2 regions of the Erwinia tasmaniensis Et1/99 genome follow, and region 2 is predicted to be linked to the other one. Evidence: predicted binding sites of a transcription regulator. Region 2 holds the regulator's gene; the other holds the start of a gene.
What was found. Region 2 encodes CRP, which controls carbon source genes, mostly activating them, when cyclic AMP is high. Its sites were predicted from a motif close to ATGTGANNNNNNTCACAT; they were not measured.
Positions count from the first base shown of each region.

Region 1: the regulator CRP is predicted to act here: its motif matches at 5,442-5,459, upstream of aaeR (HTH-type transcriptional activator AaeR).

Region 1 covers NC_010694.1:337,643-352,752, reverse strand. Annotated here, with positions in the region: gene argR (transcriptional regulator ArgR) at 271-741, shown strand; gene yhcN (peroxide/acid stress response protein YhcN) at 1,232-1,495, shown strand; gene yhcN (peroxide/acid stress response protein YhcN) at 1,606-1,875, shown strand; gene aaeB (p-hydroxybenzoic acid efflux pump subunit AaeB) at 2,084-4,042, opposite strand; gene aaeA (p-hydroxybenzoic acid efflux pump subunit AaeA) at 4,056-4,988, opposite strand; gene aaeX (p-hydroxybenzoic acid efflux pump operon protein AaeX) at 4,996-5,199, opposite strand; gene aaeR (HTH-type transcriptional activator AaeR) at 5,477-6,394, shown strand; gene tldD (metalloprotease TldD) at 6,485-7,930, opposite strand; gene yhdP (AsmA2 domain-containing protein YhdP) at 8,044-11,841, opposite strand; gene rng (ribonuclease G) at 11,911-13,380, opposite strand; gene ETA_RS02550 (Maf family protein) at 13,382-13,963, opposite strand; gene mreD (rod shape-determining protein MreD) at 13,973-14,461, opposite strand; gene mreC (rod shape-determining protein MreC) at 14,458-15,110, opposite strand, start outside.
Region 2 covers NC_010694.1:3,542,959-3,558,068, reverse strand. Annotated here, with positions in the region: gene argD (bifunctional acetylornithine/succinyldiaminopimelate transaminase) at 1-641, shown strand, start outside; gene ETA_RS17160 (YccS/YhfK family putative transporter) at 686-2,764, opposite strand; gene crp (cAMP-activated global transcriptional regulator CRP) at 2,827-3,459, opposite strand; gene ETA_RS17150 (OsmC family protein) at 3,825-4,232, shown strand; gene ETA_RS17145 (phosphoribulokinase) at 4,267-5,136, opposite strand; gene ETA_RS17140 (YheU family protein) at 5,245-5,463, opposite strand; gene ETA_RS17135 (hydrolase) at 5,463-6,479, opposite strand; gene ETA_RS17130 (LysE family translocator) at 6,539-7,141, shown strand; gene tauA (taurine ABC transporter substrate-binding protein) at 7,350-8,327, shown strand; gene tauB (taurine ABC transporter ATP-binding subunit) at 8,341-9,108, shown strand; gene tauC (taurine ABC transporter permease TauC) at 9,105-9,932, shown strand; gene tauD (taurine dioxygenase) at 9,929-10,768, shown strand; gene ETA_RS17105 (ABC transporter ATP-binding protein) at 11,401-13,302, opposite strand; gene kefG (glutathione-regulated potassium-efflux system ancillary protein KefG) at 13,428-13,979, shown strand; gene kefB (glutathione-regulated potassium-efflux system protein KefB) at 13,980-15,110, shown strand, end outside.

The sequences.
Region 1 (15,110 bases), 680 kb from region 2:
ATTCAGGGTATTACCGTGATTTTGCGATACATTACACCCTTAATACTAACCTGAACAACCTCCACATTATAACAATTCGTTCACTTTTTGCGCGTAGCACGACAGAGTCGGTCAATTCTTTTTTTCGCTAAAATTTGTTAGACTCCGCCGCCTTGCGGTGAGTTTACATTCAACGCATCATTTGCCATTTGCATAAAAATTCATTTAATTGCATAATAATGTAATATCCCGCTGCGGGTATCCCTTAATAACCCCTTTTATCGGTAACCTATGCGTAATTCATCAAAACAAGAAGACTTGATTAAGGCTTTTAAAGCCTTGCTGAAAGAAGAAAAATTCAGCTCTCAGGGAGAAATTGTCAACGCCCTGCAGGAAGAGGGTTTTGAAAATATCAATCAGTCGAAAGTGTCACGTATGCTGACAAAATTCGGCGCCGTGCGTACGCGCAACGCAAAAATGGAAATGGTTTACTGCCTGCCAGCCGAACTCGGCGTGCCCACCACGACCAGCCCGCTGAAGAACCTGGTGTTAGATATCGACTTTAATGACGCACTGGTGGTTATCCATACCAGCCCTGGCGCAGCGCAGTTGATTGCTCGCCTGCTGGACTCACTGGGTAAAGCGGAAGGGATACTTGGCACCATTGCCGGGGATGACACCATCTTTATCACCCCGGCGCGTTCATTCACCGTTAAGCAACTGCATGATGCCATCCTGGTGCTGTTCGAACAGGAACTGTAGCGTCGCCGCCAAAAGATAGCGTACCGCCCCTTCCCTCCCTCGCGCGACGGAGGATAGCTCCCTACCGCCGTCAGCATCAGCCGTGAGGCATTTTCCATTACCGGGTCGCTTTTCACAGGGTCAATACATCATCGACCCCGCTTTCTTTGTCGCGGGGCTACTGTGGTTTCCAGCATAGTTCACTCGCTGAAAAGGAAGGAACCTCATCTAAAAGCTGCAAATCCTCCACGTAACAATGTGATCTACCGCAAATAAAAGCACGAATAGGTAATTTCACTCATCCCCTTGTTTAATCGTAGAATTTACTTCTCACGCACAAAAAATGAGCGTTTTTTATCACTTAACGTTCTTAAAAGTGCCCATTTATTGCCTTATGCTCACATTAATATTATTAGCGTGCTATTAATTTTTTACGTTATTAGATCTATAATTCTTTCCGTGATGCAAATCAAAACATTCAAAAGTTAAGAACGAATAACGAGGAAATATCATGAACATCAAAACGACTATTGCTGCCTTAGGCGTGCTTTCTACCCTGACATTTGGCGCTTCTGCCGCTCAATTGGTCAACGCGGATCAGGCAAAGGATCTTCAATCGATGGGTATCGTCAGTGTGAGTGGCGTTGCGGGGGCACCGATGGATATCCGCGAGGCGCTGAATGATAAAGCTCGCGAGAAAGGCGCAAACGCCTACCGTGTTATCGAAAACTATCAAAACGGAAACTGGCACGCCACGGCCGAGCTTTATAAATAATTGAAGCGCTAAATTCAAATCACGTATCAATCAGGCCGGTAATCCCAAGAATAAAAAAAGTTTTTCAAACCTTTCGATTACCGTATCAATACTATTCTGGAGCTATCATCATGAAAACAACATTCACTATCGCGACCTTAACTCTTGCCTCCGTGCTGTCGTTCGCCGCTAGTGCGGCTAATCTGGTCAATAATGATCAGGTTAACAGTCAGAACCTACAGCCGATTGGCAGCGTGAGCGTAAGCGGCATCCTCGGAGTCCCTTCAGATATCCGTCATCAGCTTTCGCAAAAAGCCGACGAGCAGGGCGCATCGGCGTATCGAATCATTGAAGCGCGTAACGATGGCAACTACCACGCTACGGCTGAGCTTTATAAATAACCAACGTCCGTCCGACACACTAGCGCCGCAATCCTGAAGCCACCGCCCGTCCAGCTTTTGCTATAAACCTGCCGACAATGCCTTAGCCCCGATCGCCGGGGCTTTTTTTGTGCCAACATCAGGCCATCCCCTGGTAGCGAAAACCAGAGGGCACGGACTAAAAACGGCACCCGCCCTGCTACCGCGGTTCCGATCTGCGCAAACAAACTCAAACCCGGATCAGCGTTTGCTGATATTTCTTCAACACCATCGCCAAACGCGCAACGGGTTCAGTCACGCTTTGCGCCGCCTGATACTGTTGCAGCTTCTGCTGATATACGTCGAACTCGGCAAGTAAACGCGCAAAATAGTCACGCCTTTTCTCATCGCTGCTGGCAGAGATAACGCGGTCAGCGGTGTGGCGCAGCTGCTGATGGAAAGCAGACAGATCGGAATTGATCGGCACATCTGCGGCACGCAGCCGCTGGTGTGCAATAATCAGCGTCAGCGCCAGCCGGTACTTCTCAATATCGCCAGGAAAGCTGTTCATCAGCATAAACAGCTGTTGATAGAGCGCGGGCAGGTGATTCTCTTTGCGGCGCACGGTATTGGTGGTCATCGCCGACACGGCGGCATACATAAAGCGATTGAGCACGGTGCGCCCAACGCGCGCCTTAGACGTGTCGCGGATCAGCAGAATGACCAGCAAAGCAACAAAACAGCCTATCGCCTGGCCAAGTGCATTATCCAGAAACGCGCTGACTTCGAACTTCATCGGATTATCCAGCGTCAGGATGTTAATGGTGCCAACCAGCGCGCCTAACGTACCGATTTGACGCCGCTGGATCAGTATCCCGCTGATAAATGCCATCGCCCCCAGGGCAAGACATAACAGCAGCATGCTTTGCTGGGTATTGGGCATCACTACCATGTAATAGAGCGAACCTAGCGGTATGGCGACGATCATCCCGTAGAGAAAATCTTTAGCAACCATAAGCGGATTAGGCATACGCATAGCCAGTGACGTAATGACGGCCAGCATCACCATCGCCCCACTGCCTGACGTCCATCCGGTCCACAGCCAGAACAGCGATCCCACCGCGGTGGCCACAAAGGTACGCACGCCGTTCACCAGCGCATGCCGTGTTTCCGCCGGGCGCATCTTCACCACCGGATCGGCATTCAGCACCTCTTCCTCCAGGCGGCTGATACGGCTGTTACTGTGGATACCCTTCATCAACAGCAGATAATGGCTGGCCGCGACGACCCAACTACTGAGGGTGTTTGGGGTATTTCTGCTGCCGCTGACGGAGATGACCCGGCGCATGATTTTCATGCGTTTATGAATATCGGCAACGTTATTTACCGGCTTTTCAAAGAACAGCTGGAACTGGGGAGGAACGTAATCAGAATGGTTATTCTGGATCAGAAACGTTTCACAGGCCTGGGTGATCAGCGTCAGTGACAGAGTATGGAGCACCCGCAGACGCGGATCGATTTTGTGCCAGCGGCCAGCCTCCATCATCAAATGAGTACGCATTCCGCTGAGTGCGTTAGTACGACGCACCAGGCCGGCCCAGCATTTATCGACCTCGTCTTTATCGACATGCGCCACACACAGCTGCATCAGCCGGTACTGATCCACCAGCAGCGAATCAATTTCGCGATCGATATCCAGCTTGATTGAACGGGGTGAAAACAGCATATCGGCGAGGATCGCACAAACAATCCCGATGATGATTTCACTACAGCGCTCTACGGCAAACTGTGGCGCCAGCAGCACTGAGCCACTGGCATTGAGGCTGACCACAATAATCAAAGCGGTATAGCCAGCCAGTCCGAGAGCATAGGCGTTTTCAACTTTGATCAGCGAAGAAACCCACACGCAGATCCCGGCCCAGATGCAGCACAGCAATAGCATGACCACCGGCGCACGAATGGTGGCAATCATGATCGCCAGCGCGGCGATACAGCCAATAAAGGTGCCGATGATACGTAACATCCCACGGTGACGCAGGGCGCCGGAGAACGGATCGCCCCCGGCAGCAAACGCGGTACCGCCCGCCACAATCGCGGCGGTCATCACCGCCCAGCGCGGAGTTTCCAGGTTGAATTCAAAACCGATAAACAGTGCCAGCAAAATAGCGAAGGTGAGTTTGACCGGAAAGCGCAGACGATAAAACGGCATGATCTCCCCCGCCTCAACCAAACTCACGCAGACGATGTATCAGCTTCATCAGCGGCGGCATATCGTTATCCTTGCGATCCTGGGCACCGGTCACTACCACGGTTGCCGTGGTTCCCGAGGGATACTGATTGCCCGGCTGGCTGTCGAGATGAATGCGAACCGGCACGCGTTGCGCCAGCCGTACCCACTCCAGATTCGAATCAATGGTCGCCATACCTTTGCTGTCAACGGTACTGCTGCTGTTGGTGACTCCGGCGGCAATGCTGTCAACTGAACCGCGCAGCACCTGATTGCTGCCCAATGGGGTAATCTCGACGCGATAGCCAGGACGGATCCCCTCCAGCTTGGTTTCTTCCAGATAGGCCAGCACGTAAAATGAATTCTGTTTTACCAGCGCCACCGACGTTGACCCGCGGGTAATAAATTCGCCGGTATAGACATTCAGATTGGTAACCCAACCTGCTGACGGCGCTTTAACCACGGTGCGTTCCAGATCCAGCTGAGCCAGATCGCGTGAAGCCACGGCTTTGGCCAGCTGGTGCTCCGTGGTTTGGTAGTCGTTATTGGCCTGCTCGATAGCCTCACGCGACATGGCAGAGACCCCAAGCTGATTGCGGCGGGCCGCCTCGCGGCGTTTCTCGCCCATTACCGCCTGGTAATAGGCCACATCGGCCTGTGCCTCATCCAGTGCTTTCTGATAGCGCGGCGGGTCGATGGTAAACAGCACCTGATCTTTCTGCACCAGCTGGTTGTCGCGCACGCGCACTTCGGAAATCAGGCCGCTGACATCGGGGGCAATCGCGACCACATCGGCGGTAAATTTGGCATCACGCGTCCACGGGGATTCGGTGTAAAACACCCAGATGCGGAAGATCAACACGATCGCGATAATCACCAGCAGCAAAGTAATGACAGTACGGGAAATTTTTCTTGTTAGCGTTTTCACTATGACCTCAGACGAACAATCGGGATACAACGTAGAACAGACAGCAGTAAAGCGCGGTATTGAACAGGGCCGGATGCCAGACCAGGTCATAAAGTCCGGTTGGCGTTATCGCACGCCGTATCAGCCAGAACAGCATCAGTGACACAATAATTTCAATAAAAATGGGGGGGAATGACATCCCAAAGACGACAACAACCGGAAGTACACTCATCTTATATCCTTGTAAACACGCTACCGGGCCGTCTGATTCTCGTCACTGGCTCCTCTCCTGGTTCAGGGTAGTGCGCCTGCTGATAACGATAAGCGATCGACGGAACATGATTCAGATGCCGATCGGGAGCGCGGCTTTTTAATGATAGCTTAAGCCGAAACCAGTATAGAACCGAAGTGGGACAACATGATGGTAACCCGTTTCTGCTATAGTAACGCGGTTGACTATAAGTTATCTACCAAATGTGATCTAAATCACTTTTAAGCCAGAGTGAATAATGGAAAGACTCAAGGGGATGTCCGTTTTTACCAAAGTGGTCGAACTGGGCTCATTCACCGCGGCGGCACAGCAGATGCAGCTGAGCGTATCGGCGGTCAGTCAAATCGTCGCAAGGCTGGAAAATGAGCTGCAGGTGAAACTGCTTAACCGCAGCACCCGCAATCTCGGGCTGACCGAAGCCGGTAAAATCTACTTTCAGGGCTGCCGCCGCATGATGGCGGAGGCGCAGCAGGTGCATGAACAGCTGTGGGCCTTTAACAATACGCCCGTTGGCACGCTGCGCATTGGCAGCTCGTCAACCATGTCGCAAAATCTGCTGGCTCCCATGGCCAAAGAGATTTTGCAGCAGTATCCAGGCCTGAAGGTCAACCTGGTGACCGGCATCCCGGCACCGGACCTGATCGCTGACGGGCTGGATTTAGTCATCCGCGTCGGGGATTTACAGGATTCCAGCCTGTACTCCAGACGCCTGGGAGTAATGCCGATGGTTGTCTGTGCAGCAAAGCACTATCTGGTGCAGTTCGGCACGCCGGAAAAACCGTCGGATATCGGCAATCACTCCTGGCTGGAATACAGCGTACGGCCGGACAACGATTTTGAGCTGATCTCGCCCGAAGGCACCGCCATCCGCCTGTCGCCACAGGGACGATTTGCTACCAATGATGCGCAGACGCTTATCCGCTGGCTCAAGGCCGGAACCGGTATCGCCTACGTGCCGCTGATGTGGATAATCGATGAAATTAACGCCGGAGAGGTGGAGATCCTGTTTGCGCATTACCAGTCGGTACCACGCCCGGTCTATGCGCTCCATAGCCAAAAAGACAGGCTGCCGCTGAGGGTTCAGGTGTGTATCAATTACCTGACCGACTATTTCAACAGGGTGGCGGACATCTACCGCGAATTTCGCAAGGGTTAACGAGGGAAGACATGCGGATAACGGCCTGGGCAGACGCTGTCTGCATCCGCCCATGACCGCAAGCCCCTCAACAGGAGCATCACTCGATAGTTAAGCCGTACCGCCCACGGTCAGCCTGTCGAGCTTCAGAGTAGGCTGCCCCACGCCGACAGGCAGGCTCTGCCCCTCTTTGCCGCACACGCCAACGCCTTTATCCAGCGCAAGGTCATTACCCACCATCGAAATTTGCTGCATCGCCTCAATACCCGACCCGATGAGCGTTGCCCCTTTCACCGGCCTGGTCACCTTGCCGTTTTCAATCAGATAGGCTTCTGAAGTAGAGAAGACAAATTTACCGGAGGTAATATCCACCTGACCGCCGCCAAAGTTAGGCGCGTACAGGCCGTACTCCACGCTTTCGATGATCTCCTGCGGCGTGGACTGACCCGCCAGCATATAGGTGTTAGTCATACGTGGCATCGGCAAATGCGCGTAAGACTCGCGGCGACCGTTGCCGGTTGGCGCAACGCCCATCAGCCGCGCGTTGAGCTTATCCTGCATGTAGCCTTTCAAAATGCCATTTTCAATCAGTACGTTATACTGGCCCGGCACGCCCTCATCGTCGATGGCAAGCGACCCGCGCAGGCCATCAATGGTGCCATCATCCACCACGGTACAGAGTTCAGAAGCCACCCGCTGGCCCATCTGCCCACTGAACATCGAGGTGCCGCGACGATTAAAGTCGCCCTCCAGGCCGTGACCGACCGCTTCGTGCAGCAGCACGCCCGGCCAGCCCGCACCCAGCACAACGGGGATCGTGCCCGCCGGGGCCGCCACCGCGTCCAGATTAACCAGCGCCATGCGCACCGCTTCACGCGCCCAGGCCTCCGCACGTACTTCACCCGCCTCATTGGCGAGGAAAAACTCATAGCCAAAGCGCCCGCCGCCGCCGCTGGAGCCGCGCTCACGCTTGCCGTTTTCTTCTACCTGAACACTTACCGAAAGGCGTACCAGAGGGCGCACGTCGGCAGCCAGCGTGCCGTCGGTGGCGGCAACCAGCACCTGCTCATAGACGCCGGTCAGGCTGGCAGAAACCTCCTGCACGCGTTTATCTGCGGCGCGTGCGGCGCTGTCGACGCGGTGCAGGAGCGCAATTTTCTCTTCGCGCGTCAGGCTCTGTAACGGATCGAGCGCCGGATACAGTGCTCGATGGGCTACGGCCCCCAGGGTACGTGACTGGCCATTGCCCTGCTCACGTACGATGCTGCGCGCCGCCGTTGCGCTCTGGTGCAGCGCATTTAGCGTGATCTGATCGGCATAAGCAAAACCGGTTTTTTCGCCACTGATGGCACGAACGCCCACGCCCTGGTCAATATTGTAAGAACCGTCTTTGATAATCCTGTCTTCCAGCACCCATGACTCATGAAAGCTGGACTGGAAATAGAGGTCGGCGTAATCCAGCTTGCGTTCAGACAGCTGGCCGAGAATGGAAAAGAGGTCGCTTTGACTCACATTGTTTGCAGTTAGTAACTGCTCACTTACCAGATTCAGACTCATGAACTCTCGCTTTATATGGATAAGCCTGTCATTGCTGCTGGCTTCATCACTTAACTGGGTTTGGATTAATGGCAACGGGGGTAGCCTGAGGCAATTCCCCAGCTACGTCAAATTCACTTCCCGCTGTCCTCACGCGGTTTACGCATCACTTCGTCAATTTGCGGTTTATCGATGGGGCCACTGATGTGATAGCGCAAGACGGAAATCTTATTCCACAATGGCCCAAGCACCTTGCTGGCGGCGAATACGGCAGCACCGATCACCGGGTTCACCACGAATGCCGTAGCAACGCCCACCGATGCTGAAATTTCCGGAGCCACCGTGGCCTGTAGGTTGATTTGACTCCGCACCAGGTCGACATCACCATTTATCGCAATATCCGCCTCCAGACCGTCTACCAGCAGATTATCGGTATGCATCACGCCATTCTCAATCCAGGCCGTGGCATTAACCGCATCAAAGTAGAAACCCTGGCTGAAGGTATCGCTGAAGTCGAGGCGCAGCTTGCGCAGCAGGGCGTCAAAGCTGACCAGCCGCAGCAGCTGTCCGGCCCGTCCGGTGGACACGTCGGCAATCTGACCCGCGCCGAGATGCGATTTCAGCACGCCGCTCAAGGTCTCAATGGACGGCTGCCACGGCGTTGAGCGCCAGTGCAGATCGTATTCAAAATCAAACGGCGAGTCGCGCAGCGGCGAAGTCATGCCAAACCAGCTGGTCGCCCGATCGATTTTCCTGCCGCTCAGTGAGCCTTTTAGCGATGTGCGCTGCCCACCGGTACGGTTTACCCACTCACCGCTGGCCGTAAGCCGAGCGTTCCCGCTGTCTATCAGCCCATTTTGCAATTTCAGCGTATCGCCGGACGGGGTCAGTTCAGCCTGGATGCGGCCAAAATTCTGCCCACGCAGCCAGCACTCATCGCAGCTAAGGCGCAACGCTGGCCAACTGCTGAAGTTCACCGTGTTGGCGTGGTCGGGCAGCGGAGAAGCGCTCTCTTTGCTGCTCCACTGCGGATTATAATAGAGGTATTTCAGGTTAACCGCCCACGGGGCACCCTGCCTGATAGCCAACGAGCCTTTGATATCCTTGCCGTTGGCATCCACCGTCATTTCACCCGTCGTCCCCTGGCGCAGCGTGGCGGTAAGATCCCGCCACTGCTGGCCCGCCAGCGACAGGGCCGGGGTATGCAGGTGAATATCCCCCGGAAGCAGCGTCCGGTCGGCTTTACCGCCAGTACCCATGCCGGCCCCTAACAGCCCCAGCCAGGCTTCGCCGTCCAGCGCCGGCAGATTTAACATCATGCCGCGGCCGTCCGGCAGCGCAGGGATGCGTTGCGTATCGTTTTCCCAGATGCCGCGCTCTACCCGCAGCGGGTTACCCAGCAGCCAGCGACTGTTAAAACGCTGTCTGTCGCCAAGCGCACCGCTCAGCTCAAAACTTTTCAGGTCACCTTTAGCCGCCAGTTTTACCGGTAGCGTACTGCCCGATGCTTTCTCAAGAGGAGAAGGTAAGTGACTACTTACATCCTTCAGATCGCCGTCGATATCGATCTGGTAGTTGGCTCCCCCCCGGTGCGGCAAGGCAATCTGTACCTTACCGCGCCACGGCAGATTGCCGCTCAGCTGCTGGAGTACCGCGGGCGGTAAGGACTTCATCTTGCCCGGCTGCCAGTCCGCATTAAGATCCACGCCAATGCGGTAATCTTTATCGCCTTCCTGGGTTGTAAAGCGTACGCCAAGCGGCTGCCCGAACCAGCGGGCGCTCATGGCATCGCTTTTCAGATTGCCGTTATCATAAACAAAACGCCCGCTAAGCTGCTCGAAGCGCGTTTCAAGCGGCTTAATCAACAGCGAATTTTGCTTCAGATTTACATCCCCCGTGGCCCGAACCTCCTGCCCGTCCAGCGGTATATCAAGATGTAAGCGACCACTTACATCTCCACCAATCTGTAGCTCATCCAGCGCGGCACCCAGCGAGGATTTCAGCGGCGAGTGGTTAAAATAGTCGCGGATCTGCGGGCCTTCACCCTTAATATCGCCGTTAATAATCAGCTTCTGCTGCATATAATCCGGAATGACTGCCGAAATATTGCGTCCGTCAACCTCACCCAGCTTCACGTCCGGCGCCTGCATCCACAGCCCGTTGTTGGCAAAATCGAGGTCGATATCCAGGTTTTCCAGCGCTGGCCATCCGGGCTGAAACGCAAAGGTCGCCTTACGCAGCGGTACCGCCACCTCGAACATCCCTTCGTGCTGGGTAAACGGGAACTGATGGGGATTGCCGGAAAAGAGCAGCGTAGCGTTCTTCACCTCGCCCCCTTTAATCGCCCCGCTGAGGTAGTCGGTAAGGGATTTGCCCATCAGCGGTTCGGGGAAATAGCGCCAGGCGTCACCCGCGTTGGTCAGATTGATGCCGCCGAGAATGGCGAGGTGCGGGGCGCTATCCTTCTGCTGCTGATAGCGAAAATCGCCGCGCGCCCAAAGAGAGCGCGCCTGAATATCCAGCTGTCGACCGGAGAGCGTCAGTCCATCCTGTCCATACTGCCAGCGCAGTGCGCCACTGGCCCGTTTGATTTCCAGCGGCGCGCGGAACATATCTCCATAAGGCAGCGACGCTTTCTGAAGATCAAAGGTGATGCGCCCGTCGGCCACGCCTCCGGCCAGGGTGCCATCCAGGTTTTCCATGCCGGGCAGTAGCTGCCACTGCCGCCAGCTTAAATCGTGCCATTTGGCCTGAAAGCGCGTCAACTCCGGCTGTTGCAGCGGAATATCTACCGCCAGCGCGCTCACCTGGCCGCGCGGCTGTAGCGTACGCCAGTTTTCCAGCATCTCCGGCGATAGTCTGGCAAACAGCGGGATCAGCGGTTCAAGATGTTGCAAATCGAGATGGTTAGCACGTATCCGGAGCTCTTGTTGCGCCTCCGTTGCGGGCAGCTGGTCATTCTCTGGCAGCCACAGCAATGAGAGCTGTCCCTGGGGCCAGGGCCGATCGTCCAGTATAAACCGGGTCTGTGGCACATTCAGATCCCAGCCACCCTTGAAGCGGCTGATATGAGCAGTGAGATTATCAACGCTAAGATGATGTGACCGCGCATCACCCTGCCAGTTGGCGCCGCCCTTTTTCAGCCAGACATCCCCGGCATGAACGTTACCGTTTTTGACCTCCATCCAGGCGGCAAGGCTGAAACGTGCGCTTTCCAGGCTAGTATTGTCACGCATCCACTGTCCGAGCCAGGGTTTAACGTCTACGTCATCGGCCTGCATCCATACGCGCCCGGTGTCGAGATAGCCATTGCTGTCGCTCAGATCGAGCCGCACCTGTACCACGCCGTGCTGCCCGGTGATACTGGAAAGGCTGACCAGCCCTTCGGCACGATGGCGAGCCTTTTCATTCATCCAGGTCAGCTGTGGGATCGCCAATTTGGCACGCTGGCCCGAAAGCGTCAAAAAGCTGACTTCACTATCACGCAGGTCAAAATGGTCAAACTGGCGCAGGAAGAGATCGTCCAGGCTTTTGGTAGTGAGATTTGACTTACCGCCGTCGCCAAAAGACAGCGCGGTATTGGTCGAAAGGCGTAATTGCCAGAAGGTGAGATCGCGGAATTGCCAACGCAGATGAAGTAATGACTGCCAGATATCCAGGGCCAGCGTAACGCGCTGGATCTCCAGCTTCCCGCCGTCAGGAAGATCGGCCTCAATATTGCCAATCTCAAGGCGCGGGCCAAAGTTTTCCCAGCTTCCCTGTAACGCACTGGCCTGCACCTTCACACCCGTGGTCGCAGAGACACGCTCAAGGATCGGCGCACGCCAGCTGTCCATATGCGGCATCAGCAGGCGCAGGCCACTGACCACTAGCGCAATAACAACCACTAATGTTGCACAGGCCAGTAACAAAATCCTCGGCAGTTGCCTCACTCACCTCTCCTTGTCCGCTACGAAAACGCGCTTGCGGCCGGCCACCGTCAAAGGCCACCGGCGACAGATTTACATCATCACCACGTCAAATTGCTCCTGAGTATAGAGCGGTTCAACCTGGACTTTAACCTGTTTACCGACGAAGATTTCCACTTCGGCCAGCGCGTGTGATTCGTCGCTTTTCAGCGCCTCTCCCACTGACGGCGAGGCGTAGACCAGGAAACGGTCGGAGTCATAGGCATGATGCACTCGCACGATCTCACGCATAATTTCGTAGCATACCGTTTCAACGGTTTTCAACGTGCCGCGCCCTTTGCATACCCGGCAATCCTGGCAAAGCACGTGCTCAATACTTTCGCGCGTACGCTTGCGCGTCATCTCAACCAGCCCCAGCTGCGAGAAGCCGTTAACGCCGGTCTTCACCCGGTCTTTGCTTAGCGCCTGTTCAAGCGAGTGCAGCACGCGGCGGCGATGGTCTTCATTATTCATATCGATAAAATCGATAATGATAATGCCCCCCAGATTGCGCAAGCGCAGCTGACGGGCAATCGCCTGCGTTGCTTCAATATTGGTATTGAAAATAGTTTCTTCCAGATTGCGATGCCCGACAAACGCCCCGGTATTAATGTCAACCGTTGTCATCGCTTCCGTCTGATCGATAATCAGGTAGCCGCCGGACTTCAGCTCAACTTTACGATCGAGCGATCGCTGAATTTCATTTTCGACATCAAACAGGTCAAATATCGGCTGTTTGCCGGTGTACAGCTCCAACTTCGCCGTCATTTCCGGAATGTATTCACCGGTGAACTCCAGCAGATGCTCGAAGCTTAGCCGGGAATCGATACGAATGCGATCCAACGCGGCCCCGGCAAAATCACGCAGAATGCGTTGCGACAGCGCAACCTCGCCATACAGGCGACAGCGCGTCTTATTGCGTTTTTTACGTTCAATGACCTTGGTCCACAGACGTTTCAGGAACGCAGCGTCGGAGGCCAACTCGTCTTCACCCACGCCTTCGGCGGCGGTGCGAATAATGTAGCCGCCCAGCTCATCACAGTAGGCCGCTACCACGGCTTTCAGGCGGTTACGTTCCGCTTCGCTCTCAATACGCTGCGATACGCCAACGTGTGAGGCACCCGGCATAAAGACCAGATAGCGTGACGGTAAGGTAATGTCGGTCGTAAGACGTGCGCCTTTGGTGCCCAGCGGATCTTTCACCACCTGCACCATCAGATCCTGCCCCTGGCGCACCAGCTCGGATATATCACGCACGATGAAGTTTTTCTTTTCGTCACCGGCCACGCACTCGGTGTGCGGCATAATATCGGAAGCATGCAGAAACGCCGCTTTTTCCAGACCAATATCGACAAATGCCGCCTGCATCCCGGGTAAAACACGGCTGACGCGTCCCTTGTAAATGTTGCCAACGATACCGCGACGCGCTTCGCGTTCAATATGGATTTCCTGCAGGATGCCGCCGTCTATATAGGCAACACGCGTTTCGGACGGAGTAATATTGACCAGTAGTTCCGCTGTCATTTCAACCTCTCACTTCACGCAACGCCTGGAAATGACGCCACAGCTCCGCCGTTTCCACTAAGGGCAACCCAACCACCGCGTGGTAACTTCCATTGATTTTTCTGACAAAATTGCCGCCCAGCCCCTGAATGCCGTAACTCCCGGCTTTGTCCATCGGCTCTCCGCTGGCGATATACTGTTCGATATCTTCAGGCGTAAGCTGGCGGAAGGTCACCTCGGTCACCACCAGACAATCACGTATCTGTTGGCGATCGGCCAGCGCTACCGCCGTCATAACATGATGGGTCTGCCCGGAGAGTTTGGCCAGCATGGTGGCGGCCGCCACGGCATCAGCAGGTTTTTCCAACACGTCATGATTAAGCACAACGATCGTATCCGCACCCAGTACCGGCAGATCGCACGGGGCAACGGCCACGCCAGCCTGCGCTTTATCCCGCGCCAGGCGCTTAACATAGTGTTCTGCCGTTTCACCTTCGTTCCGTTGCTCTGCAACATCCAAAGTCAGGCGTTCGAATGACAGGCCCAGTTGGGCCAGCAACTCACGGCGGCGCGGAGAAGCGGAAGCCAGATACAGGGATAGCATATAAGTCCTTTATTGTACGGCAAACTGGCGGCGGATCTTTCTCATCAGCAGGAATAGCCACGGCCAGAGAACACCGTCGATAACGCTACTCCAGAATATTTCCGGGCGGAAAGAGACATTAACCACAATAAATTCTGACCAGAAGACGATGATATCCATCGTCAGCGACAACACCGTCACCATCAGCGCCTGCTGCCAGAGTGCGAGATTGCGGAATAGCTGGAATTTAAAGGCGACCAGGTAGGCAACAAGACTCAAAGCCAGCGCACGCACGCCGAGGGTCGAACCTGAAATAAGATCCATGATAGATCCCATCACAAATCCCGTACCGACATTCACCCGATGCGGCAGCGCCAGCACCCAGTAAATGATGATCAACAATAACCACGATGGCCGGAAGTATAGCAGCTGCTCCGGCCACGGCATGATTTGCAGCATTAGCGCGACGAGGAAAGAAAGCCATATCACCCAACGGCCGTGGCTGCGGTAGCTGCTCAAGGCCGGGCTCCCTGCACCGCTGGCACGGGGTCATTACCGGAGGGGGTGGCCGCGGGTACCGATGGGGCCGGGGGGCCTGCCATTTCGCTGGTCTGTGGCAGCACCTGCGGCATCATCTGCATCAAACGCTCATTGGCTACGCGATGCACCTCATCCGGGGCCATTGGCATGGTGCCGTTACGATCGGCCCCCCACAGCAGCAGCAGATAGCGCAGACGTTGCAGACCCGCCGTTGGACGCGCCTTAATCACGGTATAGGCGCGCTGGGTATCCAGTTTTACCGAGGAGACAACGCCAACGGGGTAGCCTTCAGGGAAACGCCCGCCGAGACCGGATGTCACCAACACATCGCCAACGCGAATATCGGTGTTGGCCGGCAGGTGTTCAAGCTGCAGATCTTCGGTACAGCCATTTCCGGCGGCTATCACACGAATATCGTTACGCAGTACCTGGATAGGCAGCGCGTGCGACGCGTCGCAAATCAGCAGTACGCGGCTGGTAATTTTACCCACCGCGATCACCTGGCCGACAACGCCTTTATCGCTGATCACCGGCTGCCCTTCATACACGCCACTGATGCTACCTTTGTCGATCACCACCTGGTCGGTGTAAGGATCGGTGCCGGTGGAGATCACCTGCGTCACCATTT
Region 2 (15,110 bases):
AGCCGATCCAGGGGGAGGGCGGCGTCGTGCCGGCCACCCGGGAGTTTATGCAGGGGCTGCGTCAGCTGTGTGATGAGCATGATGCGCTGCTGGTGCTGGATGAAGTACAGAGCGGCATGGGCCGCAGCGGCAAGCTGTTTGCTTACGAACACTACGGCGTGCAGCCGGATATCCTGACCAGCGCGAAGGCACTCGGCGGCGGCTTCCCGGTCAGTGCGATGCTCACCACCAATGAAATTGCCTCAGTGATGGCGCCGGGCGTGCACGGCACCACCTACGGGGGTAACCCGCTGGCGTGCGCGGTGGCCGAAGCGGCGCTGGATATTATCAATACGCCGGAAGTGCTCGACGGCGTGGCCGCACGGCGGCAGCTGTTTGTTGATGCGCTACAGGGGCTGAATGCGCAACGGGATCTGTTCAGCGATATCCGTGGCAAAGGGCTATTGATTGGCGCGGCGCTGAAGCCACAGTATGCGGACCGCGCGCGCGATATTCTTAACGCGGCGGCCGCCGAAGGGGTGATGGTGCTGGTGGCCGGTCACGGCGTGATGCGTTTCGCGCCGTCGCTGGTGATTGAACCTGCCGATATCGCTGAAGGCATGGCGCGCTTCGCCGCGGCCGTCGAGAAAGTGCTGGGCTGAGCGACGATAGCTAATCGTGCGGCGTCCCCTTATTCGGGGCGTCGCTATGACGATTTGCTCGGCCGGTGTACCAGCCAGTGGCCGTGATGCGGGCGCTGACTCCAGGCCAGTGATGAAATGGTATGCATGGTGTTAAGGTGGTCAAGAATACGTTCGACGTGACCCTCCAGGAGGGTCACCGGCCCGTGCTGAAAATTATCCGGCGCCTCCAGCACGTTACTTTCCGAACCCGGGCCATCATATTCCAGCCGCTGTTGGCAACGCTGTAGGGCTATCTCGCAGGACTGGAGGTAGCGTTCTGCCAGCGACGAGGTCAGCATAGTATGTTCCCGCGCCATAATCGTCATTGCATTGATATGCTCAACGATAAGCTGGCTATGAGTCACCCACAGCTTCATATCGGACAGATAGCGGGAATCAAAACCGGGTTCCTGCATTGCCTGATTAAGGGAGTTATATAGCGCGTTATGTGCCTGGTTGACTTTGATACGCTGGTTTGCCAGCCTGCTAACATTCTGCTCATTGCCCAATAGCATCCGCAACGCTTCCTGATAAGCCTCCAGCGCGTCATGTGCGTTCTGGCGCAGCAGCGCGCTCTGCCACTGTGGCCACAGCCAGATATTGCCGCCGAAGGCGATCAGGCAGCCCATCAGGGTATCAATCAGACGCGGTAATAAGAATCCCTCTCCGTTCAGCGACAAAAGCTGAAGGGAATAAACGGCGGTGACCGTAAACCCTACCGTTGCCCAGCCATAGAACTTGCGTAAAAACAGGTAACTGACCAGAGTAATGGCCAGCATTACCAGTAATGTCATCGATTCTGGAGCATGCAGACGCAGGGCCAGCGCGGCCACCGCCAGCCCGGCAAGGGTGCCGAGCGCTCGGTGCTGAATACGCACGCGGGTGGCGCTGTAGCCGTTCAGGCTGACAAACATTACGGTCATCAGTATCCAATACGGCTTCGGCATATTTAAAAACAGCGCCAGCGTACTGGCAAAGGTGAGCATGACGCCGAAGCGGGCGGCGGTTCGCAAAGCGATGGATTTTAGCGACAGATAGCTTTTCAGCGCCGGTAGCAGCGGCAGGCGGCGCTGGCGGTCTGCCATCAGATCGCGGCGGTAGAGCGGGCGTTGGGCGCGCAGCACGCGCCCAATACGGCTGAAATGATAGTAGCAAAAATTACCGACCGGGTTATCAGGGTGCTGGCGGACAATCTTCTCCAGCGCTTCCAGCGGCTGTTCCAGAGTGAAGCGTTTGGGAAAGCGGTGATAAAGAATATCGTCTGCCAGTTCACGCAGGCGCGCGGCGATGCGCTGTGCGTTCCAGCGGATCACCGCCTCGGCGTGACTCTGGCGTACCAGTTTTTTGACGTCTTCAGGCTGATGCAGGCTAACGGCGATATGTTCCTGTAGATCCAGCGCCACCTGGAATGCGCGCATCAGGGGCTGATAGTGCTGGTTGCGGTTGGCTGCCAGCATATGGATCTGTTGGTAACAGGTGGTAATGAGGTCGACGGCTTTCTGTTGTCGGGCGAACAGCGGCGGCATTGCCGTTGAGGGATCGTTCAACTGGTTTAAATGACGATATTTTGCCTCGCAGTAGTCCGCGAGTTCGCGGTAAAGCAGGCTGAGCGTTTCGCGCATCGGCTGCTCTTTCCACAGCCAGAACCAGAACCAGTTAAATACCCCGTACCAGATGGTGCCAAGGATATACAGCAGCGGAGGCTGCCACATCGGCACTCTGCCCGCGAGGCTAAGGGTAAAAATGGCGGCGATCAGCGAAGCGGGCATGAGCCGGCCATGCAGCGGGCTTATCTCACCAGTCACCCCTAACAGCAGCGCCATCGCCAGCAGGATCAGCGGCAGGGGGGCGCCCTGGGCGGCGGCATACTGGATAACAAAACTGCTGCCGGCGAACAGGCTACCGCCAACCACCAGGCGTTTGAAGAAGCGTCTGTGTGGCGTATCCAGCCCGGCATTGTTGCAGCAGGCGGGCACCAGAGAAAACAGCAGGCCTTTTTGTAAATCACCCAGCAACCAGCCAAGCGCGACCGGCAAACAGAGCACCAGCGTTTGCCGCAGGGCATAGTTCACTTCAGGTTGATAGATAATTCTCCGCCACATCAGCCGCACCAAATAAAAAAAAGGCGCGGCAGGGGGCTGTCGCGCCGTGGGTTCAGAAGCGGTTAACGCGTGCCGTAAACGACGATAGTTTTACCGTGTGCAGAAATCAGATTTTGATCTTCCAGCATTTTCAGAATACGACCCACCGTTTCGCGCGAGCAGCCGACGATCTGGCCGATCTCCTGACGCGTAATTTTGATCTGCATTCCGTCGGGGTGCGTCATTGAGTCAGGCTGTTTCGCCAGGTTCAGCAGCGTCTGGGCGATGCGTCCGGTCACATCAAGAAAAGCTAAATTCCCCACTTTTTCCGAGGTGACCTGCAGGCGGCGCGCCATTTGTGAAGACAGGCGCATCAGGATGTCAGGATTGACCTGGATCAGCTGACGGAATTTTTTGTAAGAGATTTCAGCTACTTCGCAGGCTGCCTTTGCACGTACCCATGCGCTGCGCTCCTGTCCCTCTTCAAAGAGGCCCAGCTCGCCGATAAAATCCCCCTGGTTGAGATAGGAGAGGATCATCTCTTTGCCTTCTTCATCCTTGATCAGCACTGCCACAGAGCCCTTGACGATGTAGTAAAGGGTCTCGGCCTTCTCACCCTGGTGTATCAGCGTGCTTTTGGACGGATATTTGTGAATATGGCAATGTGACAGGAACCATTCTAGAGTTGGGTCTGTTTGCGGTTTGCCGAGAACCATTCGCTGTTATCCTCTGTTGTTATCGTGCCTGAATACATCCTGTTTTTCACGCTGCAAGGGTGATGCTTATCTTGCTGTCGCACGTAATAATAGGAATATACGGGAGCTGAATCCCTGCCAGGCGTTGAAATAGTCAAGCGTTCCCGTAGGAAGAAACATGGGCCTTTTTCAGAGCTGGCCGCGTGCCGTTGTTCTGCTTTCACCGACGCTTGAATGCAGGTGAAATTTTACAGCTCCGTTTGTAGCACAGCTTGAGATGGCTGTCTTCTGTTGTCTCGCTTCAGCATAGTCAGAAAAACAGAACGTTGCCGTTTTAGTGACGGCGGCGTACCCTGCTCTAACTGAATGAATTCGAGGATTTTGTTATGCAGGCACGAGTCAAATGGGTTGAAGGGATGACGTTTTTGGGAGAATCCTCATCCGGTCACCAGGTGCTGATGGATGGTAATTCGGGTGATAAAGCGCCAAGTCCGATGGAAATGGTGCTGATGGCCGCCGGAGGCTGTAGCGCCATTGATGTCGTTTCCATTCTGCAGAAGGGCCGCCATAACGTGGCCGACTGTGAGGTGAAACTGACTTCAGAGCGTCGCGAAGAGGCCCCGCGTATTTTCACCCATATCAATCTGCATTTCATTGTCAGCGGAAAAGCGCTGGCGGATAACGCGGTAGCGCGTGCGGTCGATCTTTCTGCGGAAAAATACTGCTCGGTGGCGATCATGCTGGGCAAAGGAGTGGAGATCGGCCACAGTTACGAAGTGATCGAACTGGCCTGATGCAGACCTCCGCTTAGCCGTGAAGGAAAGAGCGTCAGCCGATGCTCTTTCCTTCCATCAATCGTTTTACCAGTGGCCCCATAATCAGCTCCATCGCCAGCCCCATTTTACCGCCCGGCACCACCAGGGTTTTGATATGTGAGATAAACGAACCTTGCAACATCGACAGTAAATAAGGGAAATCGATATCGTCCAGCCCCTGAAAGTGGATCACCACGAAGCTTTCATCCAGGGAAGGGATACCGCGCGCGGCAAACGGGTTGGAAGTGTCCACCGTCGGAACGCGCTGGAAGTTGATATGGGTGCGTGAAAACTGCGGAGTAATAAAGTTAATGTAGTCCTCCATGGATCGCACCACCGAGTCCATCACCGCTTCGCGCGAGTGGCCGCGTTCGCTGGTGTCGCGTACCAGCTTCTGGATCCATTCAAGGTTGACGATGGGCACCACGCCAACCAACAGATCGACGCTGTTCGCCACGTTATGTTGCGGTGTGACCACGCCGCCGTGCAGCCCCTCATAAAACAGCACATCGGTCGGCTCTGCCAGCGGCTGCCACGGCGTAAAGGTGCCTGGTACCTGTTTCCACGGCACGGCCTCATCATAGGTATGCAGATACTTGCGCGACTTGCCTGTGCCGCTGCGTCCATATTCGCTAAACGTGTGCTCCAGCAGCCCGAAATCATTCGCCTCCGGGCCAAAATAGCTGACGTGTTTGCCCATATCGCGCGCTTTGCGGATCGCCATATCCATTTCCGGGCGTGTAAATCGATGGAAGCTGTCCCCCTCGACTTCTGCTGCGCGCAGGTTCAGCTGCTGGAAAATCTTCCTGAATGCCAGGCTGGTGGTAGTGGTTCCTGCCCCGCTGGAGCCGGTAACGGCAATCACCGGATGTTTGGTCGACATGACGTACTACTCCCTGCAAAAAAAGGGTGGGGCTGCATTGGTAACATGATTTGGCGATCTTTGTTACCCATGCAGCGGGTAAAGCGCAGAAAAAGAGGCGGGTGCCGGTTAGTCGTGAAACTGTCCGCGCGGCATAATATTGACCGACTCGTGCAGTTCAGACCATACCAGCACCACCTCGCCGCTGCTAAGTTGACGACGCACATCGGCGACTTTCTGCTCCAGCGATCGTTCATGTTCGCCGTAATCGGTGCCCTCGCGCAGTACAAAGGATTCAATCAGGCTATCAAGCGTTGCAGGATCCAGTTCTTTCCAGGGAATAATCATCAGTTTTCCAGCCAGGGGGTGAGCCATTGCGGGATGCGCTGTTCCAGCCACATTTGTGGGCTGCGCAGCGTTCCGCCAACAAAACCGACGTGCCCGCCGTGCTGCGTCAGCTGATATTCAACATTCGGCGGCAGCAGGGCAGGGTCGGGGATCACGTCAGGAGTCATAAAAGGATCGTCCTGGGCGTGAATAATCAGCAGCGGCTTACGCACCTGCGGCAACAGCGGCAGGGCGCTGCATCGGCGGTAGTAGTCGCTGGCATCAATAAAGCCGTGGGCGCGTGCGGTAATGGCATTATCAAAATCGCGCAGCTGGCGCATGGATCCGAGCTGCGCCAGATTGACGGGCAGCGTGCCGGGCCAGGCGCGCAGTTTGCGCCGCGCATTCTGCTTCAGCAGGCCGAGCAGATAGCGCTGATAAACACGGGAAAAGCCCTGTTCCAGCCGCAGGCTACAGGGTTCCAGCATCAGCGGCGCGGAAACCGCGACCCCGGCATCCAGCAGGCAATCATCTCCCTGTTTGCCCATCAGGCAGGCCAGCATATTCCCCCCCAGCGAGATGCCGACGGCAGCGGTCGGCACTTCGCCCCATGCGTCGCGCAGCCACTGTAAAAAATAGCTGGCATCCTCAGTTTCGCCAGAATGATAGATACGGTTCAGGCGATTGGGCACGCCGCTACAGCCGCGAAAGTGCATCACCACCCCCAGCCAGCCGCGCGCTTTCCACGCCTGTAGCAGGCCGTGCGCATAGGGGCTGTGGAAGCTACCCTCCAGGCCGTGGAACAGCACCACACGCGGCTTGCTGCGCGCCTGGGCCGGGTTTTCGCTCCACGCCAGATCGATAAAATCGCCGTCCGGCAGCGTCAGGCGCTGCCAGTGCGGTTTCAGCGTCACGCGGCGGCGTACCAGACGCGGCAGGATGGTTTGCAGATGCGCATTGCTGGCTCCCGTCATCGGACGAAACGGGTTTTCAGCCGGACAATTAAAAATCATGTGGTCGGGGCTTGTAGGTTCCATAGCGCGCTGTTAGCTTCATCAGGTTGTTTATTTTTCCGGGGGTGAGAGGCACCCGTTTTATGGAACTGAGTCTGTTTTTATCCATGTTAGGTTTTCTCTGGGTCGCTGCCATTACGCCCGGCCCTAATAATATGTTACTCACCGCCTCTGGCGCGAATTTTGGTTTCTTGCGTTCTCTCAGTTTACTGGTTGGCATCATGATCGGTATGCAGGTCATGCTGCTGATGGTGGCGTTTGGCATTGGTGGACTGATCCTGCTTTATCCCTCTCTGCATCTCTTTCTCAAAGTGGCGGGTAGCGTTTATCTGCTGTGGCTGGCGTGGAAAATCGGTAGCGCCGAATATGAAAAGCTGGATACCGATAACCCCCCCGCCGCACAGATGCCTTTCTGGCAGGGCGGCCTGTTACAGCTGATCAATCCCAAAGCGTGGCTGATGGCGCTGGGGGCAGTTGCCAGCTTTAGCCTGGCGGGTGAAGCTTATCGCACCTCGGTGGTGGCTATCAGTATCGGTATGGCGCTGGTCAACGTGCTGTCCGGGCTTATCTGGCTGGCTTTTGGCACGCTGATTGGCCGTGTTTTGCGCAGCCGCCGCGCCTGGCGGCTGTTTAACCTGTTTATGGGCTTACTAACCGCGGCCTGTGTCCTGTTGATTTGGCACTAACTTACGCGTCGACTGCTATGGGGCGACGCGGTTTATTGCCCTAAAGGTTAGCGTGTGAAGCCACGTATTGCCGCTTTCCGGCAATCGAATGCACGAAAAGTACTAAGTAATTTTCGTTATAAAGAATAATTTTTAATTACTTTATAATAACTACCCCGCCCGGTTACAAAGGAGCTATTCAGCAGTAACACTTATTTCGGGGCGGGTTATGACGGCTAAATTTGCGGTTTCAATTCTGACGGCGGCGCTGTCGCTGACGGCGCTTAGCGTACAGGCGGTAGATGTTACCGTTGCGTATCAGACCTCGGCGGAGCCGGCGAAAGTGGCGCAGGCCGATGGCACCTTTGCCAAAGAGAGCGGGGCAAAGGTCGACTGGCGCAAATTCGACAGCGGATCGGGCGTGGTGCGAGCGCTGGCCTCCGGCGATGTGCAGATTGGCAATATCGGCTCCAGCCCGCTGGCCGTGGCCGCCAGCCAGCAGGTGCCGATTGAAGTCTTTCTGCTGGCCTCGCAGCTTGGCAGCTCAGAGGCGCTGGTGGTGAAAAAAGAGATTAATCATCCGCAAGATCTGATCGGCAAGCGTATCGCCGTCCCGTTTATGTCCACCACGCACTACAGCCTGCTGGCAGCACTCAAACACTGGGGCATCAAGCCCGAACAGGTACAGATTATTAACCTGCAGCCCCCGGCCATTGCCGCCGCCTGGCAGCGCGGTGATATTGACGGTGCCTACGTCTGGGCGCCCGCCGTTAACCAGCTGGAGAAAGAGGGCAGGGTGCTGACCGACTCTTCCCAGGTGGCTGAATGGGGCGCGCCAACGCTGGACGTCTGGGTGGTGCGCAAAGATTTCGCCGCAAAACATCCTGACGTGGTGAGCGCTTTCGCCCGCAGCGCGCTGGCCGCGCAAAAAACTTATCTTGATAATCCGCAGCAGTGGCTGAAGCAGGATGACTATCTTGGCAAGCTGTCGCGCCTGAGCGGCGTTCCCACCGCGCAGGTGCCCGCACTGGTGCAGGGCAATACCTATCTTAGCGCCGCTCAGCAGGTTGAACAGCTTAACGGCCCGGTGAACCAGGCGATTGTCGACACGGCTAATTTCTTGAAACAGCAGGGCAAGGTGCCGCAGGTGGCCAGCGATTACGGCAGCTTTGTTACCGACCGTTTCGTTAAACCTCTCGCACAGTAACAGGAGCACGCCGATGCTGTCAGTCTCTCATCTTCACGCCAGCTATGCAGGAAAGCTGGCATTACAGGATATCAATCTGTCGATCGACAGTGGTGAGCTGGTGGTGGTTCTCGGACCGTCTGGCTGTGGCAAAACCACGCTGCTGAACCTGATCGCCGGATTTATCCCGGCTGACGGTGGCAGTATCACGCTGGACGGGCGGCCGGTCACCGGGCCGGGTGCCGATCGCGGGGTGGTGTTTCAGCATGAGGGGCTGCTGCCATGGCGCAACGTGCTGGATAACGTCGCCTTTGGCCTACAGCTGGCCGGGGTAGAGAAAAACGAGCGCCGCGCCGTGGCGCGGCGCATGCTGAAAAAAGTGGGCCTGGAAGGGGCGGAGAAGCGTTTTATCTGGCAGCTTTCCGGCGGCATGCGCCAGCGCGTGGGCATTGCCAGAGCGCTGGCGGCCGATCCGCGCCTGCTGCTGCTGGACGAACCCTTTGGCGCACTGGATGCCTTTACCCGCGAGCAGATGCAGGAGCTGCTGCTGCGGCTGTGGCGTGACAGCGGCAAACAGATCCTGCTGATCACCCATGATATTGAAGAAGCGGTATTTCTTGCCAGCGAGCTGATCCTGCTGTCGCCGGGGCCGGGGCGCATCGTAGAACGTCTGGTACTGGACTTTGGTCGCCGCTATGCGGCCGGAGAGGCCTGCCGGGCGATAAAGTCCGACCCGGCATTTATTGAACGCCGTGAATATGTTCTTAGCCGGGTGTTTCAGCAGCGCGAGGTGTTCGCATGAGTTCACTGGTCAATGAGAAAACGCCGCCGCGTAAAGCGACACTGCGCTGGCCGCTGCCGCGCCAGCTGACCATCAGCCTGGCGACCCTGCTGGTGCTGCTGGCCGTCTGGTGGGCGGTGACCCGGCTCCAGCTGATCGCCCCGCTGTTCCTGCCCGCGCCGCAGCAGGTGTGGCACCAGCTGTTGACCATCGCCAGCCCGACCGGCTTTATGGATGCCACGCTATGGCAGCATCTTGCCGCCAGCCTGACGCGTATTGTGATTGCCCTGCTGGCTGCGGTGGTGATTGGCGTGCCGGTGGGGATTTTAATGGGCCTGAACGCTACGCTGCGCGGCATCCTCGATCCGCTGATTGAATTGTACCGCCCGGTGCCGCCGCTGGCCTATCTGCCGCTGATGGTTATCTGGTTCGGGATCGGCGAAACCTCGAAAATCTTACTGATTTATCTGGCCATTTTCGCGCCGGTGGCCATGTCGGCACTCGCCGGGGTGAAAAGCGCCCAGCAGGTGCGGCTGCGCGCCGCCCGGTCGCTGGGGGCAAGCCGCTGGCAGGTGCTGTGGTTTGTGGTGCTGCCAGGCGCGCTGCCGGAAATCCTCACCGGGGTGCGTATTGGCCTCGGCGTTGGCTGGTCGACGCTGGTGGCCGCAGAACTGATCGCCGCCACCCGTGGGCTGGGTTTTATGGTGCAGTCGGCCGGAGAGTTTTTGGCGACCGACGTGGTGCTGGCCGGTATCACGGTCATCGCCCTGATTGCTTTTGCGCTTGAGCTGGCGCTGCGGGCCTTACAACGCCGCTTAACCCCCTGGCATGGAGAACAACAATGAACGAACGTATTCGCATTCAGGCGCTGGGTCCGCATATCGGCGCACTGGTCAGTGATATCAACCTGAGCCGCCCGCTGAGCGACGCACAGTTTGAACAGCTTTATCACGCCCTGATCCGCCATCAGGTGCTGTTTCTACGCGATCAGCCGCTGACGCCGCATCAGCAGCGCCAGCTGGCGTCCCGCTTTGGCGATCTGCATATCCACCCGGTTTATCCTCATGCACCGGACGTGGAGGAGATTATCGTGCTGGATACTCACGACGATAACCCGCCGGATAACGACAACTGGCATACCGACGTGACCTTTATCGAAACGCCACCCGCAGGCGCTATTCTCGCCGCGAAGCAGCTGCCTGCCAGCGGAGGCGATACGCTGTGGGCCAGCGGCATTGCCGCATGGGATGCCCTATCCGCCCCGTTACAGGCGCTGCTTGATGGCCTACAGGGTGAGCATGATTTCAGAAAGTCGTTTCAGGAGTACAAATACCGCAGTAGTGCAGAGGAGCATCAGCGCTGGCAGCAGGCGGTGGCGAAAAACCCGCCGGTGCTGCATCCGGTGGTGCGTACCCATCCGGTCAGCGGCAAAAAAGCGTTGTTCGTCAATGAAGGCTTTACCACGCGGCTGATCGGGCTGAAGGAGAAGGAGAGCGATGCGCTGCTGAACTTCCTGTTTGCCCATATTACTAAACCCGATTTTCAGGTGCGCTGGCGCTGGCAGCAGGATGATGTGGCCATCTGGGATAACCGGGTAACCCAGCACTATGCGAATGCGGATTATCTGCCGCAGCGCCGTATTATGCATCGGGCTACTATTCTGGGCGATAAACCTTTCTAAGCTAAAATGTCCGTGGTGGGCTGCGACGGCGTTGCCGCGTTGTCTCGCGATGCTCACATACTGGTGTATGCTGCGCTCGCTCACCGCCTTGCGCCTTGTCTCGCTCCACCACGATCATTTTATCCGCGGTGTGGCGGGCTGCGACGGCGTTGCAGCAAAGCCTCGCGATGCTCACATACTGGTGTATGCTGCGCTCGCTCACCGCCTTGCGCCTTGTCTCGCTCCACCACGATCATTTTATCCGCGGTGTGGCGGGCTGCGACGGCGTTGCGGCGTTGTCTCGCGATGCTCACATACTAGTGTATGCTGCGTTCGCTCACCGCCTTGCGCCTTGTCTCGCTCCACCACGATCATTTTATCCGCGGTGTGGCGGGCTGCGACGGCGTTGCAGCAAAGCCTCGCGATGCTCACATACTGGTGTATGCTGCGCTCGCTCACCGCCTTGCGCCTTGTCTTGCTCCACCACGAGCATTTTATCCGCGGTGTGGTGGGCTGCGACGGCATTGCGGCGTTGTCTCGCGATGCTCACATACTGGTGTATGCTGCGTTCGCTCACCGCCTTGCGCCTTGTCTCGCTTCACCACGAGCATTTTATCCGCGGTGTGGCGGGCTTACGCCCACCCGTCCAGGCCTCAGGACGCCAGCATGGCTTCCAGCTGCTCCTGCGCTTCCAGCCACGCCATTTCGCACTCCTCCAGCGCTGATTTTGCCGTCGCCTGCTGTTGCAGCGCAGCGGTGAGATCGGCTTTACGCGCCTGTTCGTAGAGGGTTGCGTCTGACAACTTATCTTCCGCCTCGGCCAGTTGCACATTATGCTTTTCCATCAGCTTTTCCAGCTTCTCAAGCTGTTTGCGTAGCGGCTGCGTTTGGGTGCGCAGCTCGGCTTCGCGGCGCTTCTGATCTTTACGCGCCTGGGCGCTGTTGGCGCCGTCCGTTTTCGGCGCGGCATCGGCGGCGCTCTGACGTTGCAGATCGCTCAGCCACTGCTGGTAATCCTCCAAATCGCCGGCAAAGGGTTCGACCTTGCCGTCATGTACCAGGTAGAGATCGTCCGTGGTGGAACGCAGCAGGTGACGGTCATGCGATACCACCACCAGCGCGCCTTCAAAGTCGATCAGCGCTTCGGTTAGCGCCTGGCGCATATCCAGGTCAAGGTGGTTGGTGGGTTCATCCAGCAGCAGCAGGTTGGGGCGCTGCCAGACGATCAGCGCCAGCACCAGGCGTGCCTTTTCACCGCCGGAAAACCGCCGCGTTTCTTCGCTCACCTTGTCACCCTGGAAGCCGAAGCCGCCGAGATAATCGCGCAGCTGCTGCTCCAACACTTTCGGTGCCAGACGCACCAGATGTTGGATCGGGGACTCATCGGCGCGCAGAAACTCCAGCTGATGCTGCGCGAAGTAGCCGAGCTTAATGCCCTTCGCCAGCCCAATATCGCCCTGCAAGGGGGCAAGTTCGCCTGCCAGGAGCTTAATCAGCGTCGATTTACCGGCACCGTTGCGCCCCAGCAGACCAATGCGCGATCCCGGCACCAGATTGAGCTTGATGGAGTTGAGGATTTTACGCTCGCCGTAGCCGGCACTGACTTTCTCCATCTTCAGCAGCGGGTTTGGCAGGCTTTCCGGCTCGCGGAAGCTAAAGGTAAAGGGATTATCAACGTGCGCCGGGGCGATCAGCTCCATGCGCTCCAGCATTTTTATCCGGCTTTGGGCCTGCTTTGCCTTGCTGGCTTTGGCTTTAAAACGGTCGATAAAACTTTGCAGATGCGCCACTTTTTGTTGCTGATGCTCGAACATTGACTGCTGCTGCGACAGCTTGGTGGCGCGCTGAATTTCAAACGAGCTGTAGTTGCCGGTGTACTCGAAGATGGACTGCTGCTCGATGTGCAGGATCTTATCCACTACCGGATCGAGGAAGTCGCGGTCGTGCGAGATCAGGATCAGGGTACCGCTATAGCTTTTCAGCCAGCGCTCCAGCCAGATCACCGCATCAAGATCAAGGTGGTTGGTGGGTTCGTCTAGCAACAGTAGGTCAGAACGGCAGATCAGCGCCTGTGCCAGGTTCAGGCGCATGCGCCAGCCGCCGGAAAAATCGCTGACCGGACGCTGTAGCTGTTCCTGGCTGAAGCCCAGGCCGTCGAGCAGGCTGGCCGCGCGTGACTGAATAGTCCAGGCCTGTACCGCATCAAGTTTGCCGTGCAGCGTGGCAATGGCATGGCCATCGTTTATTTCATTGGCATGGGCTAATTCAGATTCCAGCTGACGAAATTCGCGGTCGCCATCGATAACATATTCAATGGCCGGCATATCCAGCGCCGGGGTTTCCTGATTCACCCATGCCAGCGACCAGTTTCCCGGATAGCTGTAGCTGCCCGCATCGGCGCTTATCTCGTTTTTTAGCAGCGCCAGCAGGGTGGATTTACCGCAGCCGTTTTTACCCACCAGACCAACCTTCTGGCCGGGGTTGATCGTCGCCGTGGCGTTGTCCAGCAGGACGCGGACACCGCGACGAATTTGTAACGAGGAGAATACAATCATAAGCGCCGTCAGTTCAGAGTATGTTAAATTAAGCCATCATAATCAGTATTTCGGAATCCAGCGTTCCGTTGCGTCGAGCATGGTAGCGGAAATCGCCCGCCGTGACGACGATTTGGAGGGGAATGATGTCGCAACCGCCTAAAGTCCTGCTGTTGTATGCCCACCCGGAGTCTCAGGATTCGATTGCCAATCGCGTTTTGCTACAGCCAGCCCGCCATGCGCAGCATGTGACGGTTCATGACCTGTATGCGCACTATCCGGATTTTTTTATCGATATTCACCACGAGCAGCAGCTGCTGCGTGAACATCAAATTATTGTGTTTCAGCACCCGCTGTATACCTACAGCTGTCCCGCTTTATTAAAAGAGTGGCTGGATCGCGTGCTGTCACGCGGCTTCGCCAGCGGGCCGGGCGGTAACGAGCTGGAAGGAAAATATTGGCGCAGCGTGATTACCACCGGAGAGCCTGAGGCGGCCTATCATCAGCAAGGGCTGAATCGCTATCCGATGTCGGACATCATGCGGCCTTTCGAGCTAACGGCGCAGATGTGCCGCATGCACTGGATGACCCCGATGATTATCTACTGGGCGCGGCGTCAAAGCGCTGAAACGATGAAACACTATGCCCGCGCCTACGGCGACTGGCTGGAAAATCCGCTGCCACACGGAGGAGTTTAGATGGAAGGACAAAGCCTCCTGATGGCGGGCCTGTTATATCTTTGCGCAGCGGTGATTGCGGTGCCGCTCGCCGCTCGCCTCGGCATTGGTGCGGTTTTGGGCTACCTGCTGGCGGGTATCGCTATCGGCCCCTGGGGCCTGGGCTTTATCAGCGATGTGCAGGAGATCCTGCATTTTTCCGAGCTGGGCGTGGTGTTCCTGATGTTTATCATCGGTCTGGAGCTGAAGCCGTCCAAGCTGTGGGAGCTGCGGCGCTCTATTTTTGGCGTCGGTGCCGCCCAGGTGCTGCTCAGCGCTGCCGTGCTGGGCGGATTGTTATGGCTGACTGATTTTTCTTGGCAGGCGGCGATCATTGGCGGGATTGGCCTGGCGATGTCCTCGACCGCGATGGCGCTGCAATTGATGCGGGACAAAGCCATGAACCGTAACGAGTCAGGCCAGCTGGGCTTCTCGGTGCTGCTGTTCCAGGATTTGGCGGTGATCCCCGCGCTGGCGCTGGTGCCGCTGCTGGCGGGCAGCGACAGCGGCCATACCGACTGGATGAAGCTGGGCATGAAGGTGCTGGCGTTCGCTGGAATGCTGGTCGGTGGGCGTTACCTGCTGCGGCCGATTTTCCGTTTTATTGCCGCTTCGGGCGTACGTGAAGTGTTTACCGCCGCCGCGCTGCTGTTGGTTTTAGGCTCCGCGCTGTTTATGGAGGCGCTCGGGCTGTCGATGGCGCTGGGCACCTTTATCGCCGGTATTTTGCTGGCGGAAAGCGAATATCGCCACGAGCTGGAAATCGCCATCGATCCGTTTAAAGGGCTGCTGCTCGGCCTGTTCTTTATTTCGGTCGGTATGGCGCTGAATCTTGGCGTGCTCTATACCCATATTCTTGAAATACTGGCCGGGGTGGTGATGCTGGTGACGGTGAAAACCGCCGTGCTGTATCTGCTGGCGCGTATTTACGGCCTGCGCAGCTCGGAGCGCCTGCAGTTTTCCGGCGTGCTCAGCCAGGGGGGAGAATTCGCCTTCGTACTGTTCTCGGCGGCATCGTCTACCAGCCTGTTTAGTGGCGACCAGATGCCGCTGCTGCTGGTGACGGTCACGTTGTCGATGATGACCACCCCTCTGCTGATGCAGGGCGTGGAT